One region of the Nocardioides zeae genome, then DNA from elsewhere that is predicted to be linked to it. Evidence: predicted binding sites of a transcription regulator. Region 1 holds the regulator's gene; each other region holds the start of a gene.

Region 1 (2,261 bases):
CGACGACGGGAGCGGCGTCGCCTGGCTCCTGCTCGCGCTGGCCTGCCTCGGCGCCATCGCCTGCCTCTTCGTCGGACTGCTGCTCGGCGGGAGCGCCCTGCGCCTCCTCGGTGGAGCGGGCGGCACACCCGGTGACCAGCCACCGCGACCGACCGGCGGCAAGCGCGCCGCCCGCTGACCGGACGACGGGGACGACCCTCCGGGAACGGCACGAGGGGCGAGCCCGCCGTCGCAGGCCCGCCCCTCGCTCTCTTCCCCTGGTCCGGCAGGTCGGGGTCGAGTCGACCTGCCGGGATCGTGGGCGTCGCGGACCTGCCGCGACGCGGTGCGGCGTCAGCCGGCCGCGGGCACCTCGAGCTGGTCGCCGGCCATCAGCGCCCCGGAGCTCAGGTGGTTGATCGAGCGGATCTCGTCGATGACGTCCTGCACCGACTCGCCCGAACCGGCACGCGCCGCGGCGATGTCCCACAGCGTGTCGCCCGACTGGACGCGGATGGTCTCCGTCTGCCCGGCGGTCGACTCGTCGCTCGCGGCGGACACCGAGCCGAGGACGACGCCCAGGGCGAGCATGGCGACGAGACCGAGCACCAGCACCACCAGACGGCCGCGTCGCGTGAGGCGCAGCGAGCCCTGCGCCCGGGGAGCCGGGCGCGCCGGACGGACCGCGCGAACAGGACGGGCGGACCGGGTTGCCGGCAGCTGCGGGGCGAATGCGGTCGAGCTCATGGTGACCTCCTGGGGAAGTGTCGGGTCGTGACGAGCGATGTCTATCGACGGCCACCGACAGTTCTGGTCGGCGTCACCGCCGGACCCACCGTCGATCACACGTTCGATCGAACACCTGAGCGACACTAGAGCAGGTGTTCGATCGGATCAAGGGTGCGGTCGAACATTTCTTCGACGGCGTACCGACGGCGACACGGGACACGCCGGTCGAACAGATGTTTGAATCCGCACGGGTCCGACGACTAGCGTGCGGTCCGCGACGGTGTCCCGCCTGCAGCACGGCGCGGGGGCACCGAGCAGTCGACCGAGCGGCGAAGCGTCCGAGGGCGCGGAAAGAAGGACGGACATGGCGGCGACCAAGGACCCGGGCGACGACGCAGGGGTGACGGACGTGTCGGCGGTGCCGCAGCCCGGTGCGGGGCAGGCGCGCCTGACGCCGCGCCAGGCGCGCGTGCTCGCCGTCATCACGACCGCGCTCGACGAGCGGGGCTACCCGCCGAGCATGCGCGAGATCGGCGAGCAGGTCGGCCTCACCAGCTCGTCCTCGGTCGCCCACCAGCTCAAGGCGCTGGAGGAGAAGGGTTACCTCCGTCGCGACCCCAACCGCCCCCGGGCGATCCAGGTGGTCGGGCACGGCCTCGAGGTCGAGCGCGCGGCGCTCTCCAGCGCGGACGAGTCCGTCATCGACGAGACCGACATCGGCGAGGCGCGCCCCGCCGCGACGTACGTGCCGGTCGTCGGACGGATCGCGGCCGGCGGCCCGATCCTCGCGGAGCAGCGGGTCGAGGAGGTCTTCCCCCTCCCGCAGCAGCTCGTCGGGGACGGCACGCTCTACATGCTGGAGGTGTCCGGCGACTCGATGATCGACGCGGCGATCTGCGACGGCGACTACGTGGTGGTCCGCCAGCAGCCGACGGCCGAGAACGGCGAGATCGTCGCCGCGATGATCGACGGCGAGGCGACCGTGAAGACGTTCCAGCGCCGCAACGGGCAGGTCTGGCTCCTCCCCCACAACGAGGCGTACGACCCGATCGACGGCACCCACGCCACCATCCTCGGCAAGGTGACGGCGGTCCTCCGCCGCCTCTGATCCCGACTGCTCCGGGCCCGGTCGTCCCGGGCCCGGGGACGGCCGTAGGATCACGTCGAGGCCGTCCCCGAGGAGACCGCAATGCCGAGCGACACCCCGCGCTTCCCGGTGCTGGAGGCTGCCGACGGCTACCGGATCCGCGACGTGGACGCCCACGTCACCGCGCTGGTCGAGGAGATGCGTCGCGGCCGACGCACCGGCTTCCACCCCGGCCCCTTCGACCCCCGTCCGTTCCCGGCGGTGCACGACGCCCAGGTGTACGACGCGGGCGTCGTCGACGCCTGGATGGACCAGTGCTCCGCGGAGCTCGAGGCCCGGCGCCAGCACCCGTCCAACGGGGGCGGGTGGCAGGCCGGGGAGCCCTACGCGGGCGACCTCGACGACCCGCCGGAGCTCCGTGACACCGGCGTCCGGGACGACAGTACGCCCGACCACTTCGTCAGCA
Region 2 (2,261 bases), 1.3 Mb from region 1:
GCGGCCTCGACCGCCCGCTCGTCACCGTCCGCCTCCGCGGCCACCAGCGACCGCAGGTGCAGCTCCTCGGCGGCGGCGAGCTCGTCGTCGTACGTCATCGCGTGCCGCTCAGGCCCGGCTCAGCGACTGCAGCGCGGCGCGCAGCAGCGCGCCGACGTCGGGAGCGTCCCCGGCCTGGGGCGCGACGCCCTCCACGGCCTTCTCCGCCTCCTTGGCGGTCCAGCCGAGACCGACCAGGCCGCCGTGCACCTGCTCGCGCCAGCCCGCGGCGCCCGTCGTGGTGCCGTCGGGCAGGGTGGCAGCGGTGCCGGCGACGCCGACCTTGTCCTTGAGCTCGAGGATGATGCGCTGGGCGCCCTTCGGGCCGATGCCGGGCACGCGGGTGAGGGTCTTGACGTCCTCGTCGCGCACCGCGCGCCGCAGCTCGTCGGGCCGCAGCACGGCGACCATCGCCTGCGCGACCTTGGGACCCACGCCCGACGCGGTCTGCACGAGCTGGAACACCTGCTTCTCGTCGTCGTCGAGGAAGCCGAAGAGGGTCAGCGAGTCCTCGCGCACGACGAGGGTCGACGGCAGGGTGACCTGCTCGCCGCGCCGCAGCGTGGCCAGCGTGCCGGGCGTGCACTGGAGCTCGAGCCCGATCCCCCCGACGGCCACGACCGCCGACGTCAGCCCGACGGCGGCGACCTCACCGCGCACGAACGCGATCATCGCTGCTTCCTCCCGCTCATGCCCTGCCTCCCGTGCGCGGCGACGGCCGCGGCGTACCTGTTCGGTGCGGTGGTCCCGGTGGTCCCGCCGGCTCCGGCGGCCCGGGCGGCGACGACGGTCGCCGCCTCCAGCCGCTCCTGCGCCCCGCCGCGCCAGATGTGCGTGATCGCCAACGCCAGCGCGTCGGCCGCGTCGGCCGGCTTCGGCATCGCGTCCAGCCGCAGGATCCGGGTGACCATCGCCCCCACCTGGGCCTTGTCGGCCCGGCCGCTGCCGGAGACGGCCGCCTTGACCTCGCTGGGGGTGTGCAGCGCGACCGTGATCCCCCGGCGCGCGGCGACCACCATCGCGATGCCGCTCGCCTGGGCCGTCCCCATGACCGTGCTGACGTCGGACCGCGCGAAGACGCGCTCGATGGCGACCACGTCGGGCCGGTGCTCCTCGATCCACGCCTCGACGCCGCGCTCGATCGTGACGAGGCGCTCCGGCACGGGGACGCTCGCCGACGTGCGGATCACGTTGACGTCCACGAGGGTCAGCGGACGGCCGAGCCGGCCCTCCACGACGCCCACGCCGCACCGAGTCAGACCGGGGTCGATCCCCAGCACGCGCATGCCACTCTCCCTCGACGTCGAACGCCTGTTCTAGCCGCGCACGCTATCCGTTGCGGGGCCCGACGCGGGGGCCGACGCGCCGGGGCGGTCGGGGACCCGGCTCAGGCGTCGACCTGCTCCATGACCTCGTCGGGGATGTCGGCGTTGGTGAACACGTTCTGCACGTCGTCGAGGTCGTCGACGACGTCCACGAGCCGGAACACCTTGCCGGCGGCCTCGGGCTCCGTCACCGGGATGTCCATCGTCGCGACGAACTGCACCTCGGCGGAGTCGTAGTCGATGCCCGCGTCCTGCAGCGCGGTGCGGACCGCGACGACGTCGCCGGGCTCCGACTGCACCTCGATGGTGTCGCCGTGGTCGGCGACCTCGTCGGCACCGGCGTCGAGGGTGACCTCGATGACCTCGTCCTCCGAGACCACCTTCCCGTCCTGCTCCTTCGCGACCACGACGACGCCGCGACGCTGGAAGAGCCGGGAGACCGAGCCGGGGTCGGCCATCGTGCCGCCGTTGCGGGTCACCGCGGTGCGGACCTCCATCGCGGCGCGGTTGCGGTTGTCGGTGAGGCACTCGACGAGGAGCGCCACGCCCTGCGGCCCGTAGACCTCGTACATGATCGTCTCGTAGTCGACGCCGCCGCCGTCGAGACCGCCGCCGCGCTTGACCGCGGCGTCGATGTTCTTGTTGGGGACCGACTGCTTCTTCGCCTTCTGCACGGCGTCGTAGAGCGTCGGGTTGCCGCCCAGGTCGGGGCCGCCCATCTTGGCCGCGATCTCGATGTTCTTGATGAGCTTGGCGAACAGCTTGCCGCGCTTGGCGTCGATCGCGGCCTTCTTGTGCTTCGTGGTCGCCCACTTGGAGTGGCCGGACATGCGCTACCTCTTCTTCTCAGCTGCCTCGAGCGGCGCTCGCCGCCTCGTCGATCACGTCCAGGAGCAG
Region 3 (2,261 bases), 270 kb from region 1:
GAGGGCGTTCGGTGGTTCCCCGTTGTCCGGGTTGGTGGGTCGGTAGGTCCAGCGTTTCCCGGTGCGTAGCTCGCGGTGGGTCTTCATGCGGTGGTGGCGGCGGCAGAGCGGGAACAGGTTGGTCGTCGAGGTCTGGCCGGGTGGGCCGTTCTCGTCGTAGGCCTGGCGGTGGTCGAGGTCGGCGGTGCGTGAGCTGCGGGTGCAGTACGGGAACACACACCTGGGCCAGCGGACACGGACGTGGTCAGCGATCCAGTCCGGTGGGGTGTAGCCGTTGACAGCGTCGTGCTGGTTGAGGTCGATGACCGGCTTGATCGTGACGGTGGTGTCGGGGCTGGCGCACCAGGTCTGGACCTGCTCTGCGGTGACTGTGCCGCGGGGTAGGCCGGGGGTGTCGAGCCGGGCGAGGTCGATGCCGGTGGTGCCGGTGCAGGCGTCGATCCCGGGGCCGAATCCGGTCAGGGTGCCGGTGATGGCGGCCTGGTCGAGGTGCACGAAGAGCACCACCTCCCGCCGAGTGCGTGTCGGCGTGGGCGGCTGGCCCTCGTCGTACTCGAGCGTGCTGATTCCGTCGCAGCGCCGCGCCACCTCGCCCAGGGCCATCGAGCGGCGGACGTCGAGGTCCTGATCGCACCCCAGCTCGACGAGCTGCCGCGCGACGTGGGCCACCGTCCGCTCCAAGTCCAGCGCGTCGGCCAGGTCGAGGGTGCCGTGGACGTCCACGGTCCCGCGCAGCGTGCCCGTGAGCGGGTCCGCGTAGCCCACGTCGCCCAGCTCGATCGTCAGGTGCCGGCCCCCGTCGGCCTCGGCCCGCTCGGCCTCGGTGGTCTCGGGGTCGAACCGCGCCGCGGCCTCGACCACCAGACGGTCGACCTCGGGACCGGTGGCCTTGCCAGCGACGTACGCCACATGGCGATCCACGAACCCCGCGCCCTCGAAGGTCAGCGTCCGTGTCGCCTGTGCGATCCGGCGTCCTCGCCAGACATCGACCTCGCCCGCGGCGATCCGGGCGTGGACACGGGGCAGGCGGTAGCGCAGCTCCACCGCATCCCCGACCAGCCGCCGTGCGGCATCGAACGAGCACCCCCGAGCAGCGGCGACCTCGCCGATGCAGAACTCCGCCACCACGGGCGCTCCAGGGCCCCCCAGCTCGAGGAACTGGTCCCCGGCCAGTTTCTCGGCGTAGGACTCCTCGTGCCACTCGCCCAGCACCGTGATGGGATCCCCGACGACCTCGTCGGAGGTGTGCGCCGTTGCCCAGTCGCCCACGGCGACGAACGCAGCCGCTTCCGCGACACGAGCAGCGTGTGTGCGCTCGCGGACCGCGTCGATCAACGCAGTCGCCGCAGTCGCCGCCGTGTGCCGGGTCCCCCGATCCATGACCCCACTCTAATCGAACAGACATTCGATCACCACCTTTTGGTGGTGATCTGTGGATGACCGATCCGAGGCCGGCGTCGAGTTGTCACGTACGCAGCGACGAGCTCCCGGCTGCACCGCGGCGTACGTGACAACTCGACGCACCCGCCGCGCCGTCCGACCCACCTCGACGCTCCCGCCGCGCCGTACACCCCAACTCGACGCACCGCGCCGCACCGTTCAACCCAACTCGACGTCCCCGCCGCGCCGTCCGACCCACCTCGACGCACCTACCGCGCCGTCCGACCCAACTCGGCGCGCTTCGGCCCGAACCATCCGCACGCCCACAGGGCCGCCAGGACCAGCACGGGCTGGAAGAACAGGCGCGTCAGCCGTGCGCCGTCGGTGTCGAGCCCGAACGCGGAGGTGCCCTCGACGTACTGCGCCACGTTGCCCGGGAACACCGCCACGAAGAAGACCGCCACCACGAGGCCCGTGAGGCGGCGGAGCCGCGCCGGGGCCAGCAGCAGTGCGAGCCCGAGGGCGATCTCCACGACCCCGGAGACGACGACCACGAGGTCGGCGTCGACCGGGAACCACGACGGCACCTGGGCCTGGAACTCCGTGCGGAGCGAGGTCAGGTGCAGCACGCCGGCCGCGACGAGGAAGACCCCGAGCGCGACCCGGAGCGCGTGGCGGGCCAGGGTCACGGGTGCTGCTCGTGACCGGGGTGGCCGTGGGTGCGCCGGTCCTCCTTCATCTCCGCCTCGAAGAGGTGGCGACGTCCCTCGACGAGCTCGTCGCGCGCCTCCTTCTCGATGCGGCGGAAGGTGGCGTAGTAGCCGTCGTCGTACTCCTCGACGATCTGGAACGACCAGCGGCCGTAGAGCAGGTTGCGGCCG

The links. The regulator LexA, encoded in region 1, represses DNA repair genes until DNA is damaged. The targets are predictions, from matches to a motif close to TCGAACANNTGTTCGA.
Region 2: a site for LexA is predicted at 1,343-1,358, ahead of ruvC (crossover junction endodeoxyribonuclease RuvC). Genes of this name have one in related genera too.
Region 3: a site for LexA is predicted at 1,394-1,409, ahead of QE405_RS01320 (HNH endonuclease signature motif containing protein). Genes of this name have one in related genera too.

The regions. Positions count from the first base shown of each region.
Region 1 covers NZ_JAUTAN010000001.1:12,485-14,745, reverse strand. The annotation lists gene QE405_RS00055 (hypothetical protein) at 1-178, shown strand, start outside; gene QE405_RS00050 (LysM peptidoglycan-binding domain-containing protein) at 334-726, opposite strand; gene lexA (transcriptional repressor LexA) at 1,073-1,816, shown strand; gene QE405_RS00040 (hypothetical protein) at 1,898-2,261, shown strand, end outside.
Region 2 covers NZ_JAUTAN010000001.1:1,294,724-1,296,984, reverse strand. The annotation lists gene ruvB (Holliday junction branch migration DNA helicase RuvB) at 1-98, opposite strand, end outside; gene ruvA (Holliday junction branch migration protein RuvA) at 109-711, opposite strand; gene ruvC (crossover junction endodeoxyribonuclease RuvC) at 708-1,325, opposite strand; gene QE405_RS06215 (YebC/PmpR family DNA-binding transcriptional regulator) at 1,427-2,194, opposite strand; gene pdxT (pyridoxal 5'-phosphate synthase glutaminase subunit PdxT) at 2,211-2,261, opposite strand, start outside.
Region 3 covers NZ_JAUTAN010000001.1:282,203-284,463, forward strand. The annotation lists gene QE405_RS01320 (HNH endonuclease signature motif containing protein) at 1-1,380, opposite strand, end outside; gene QE405_RS01325 (DoxX family membrane protein) at 1,650-2,069, opposite strand; gene QE405_RS01330 (hypothetical protein) at 2,066-2,261, opposite strand, start outside.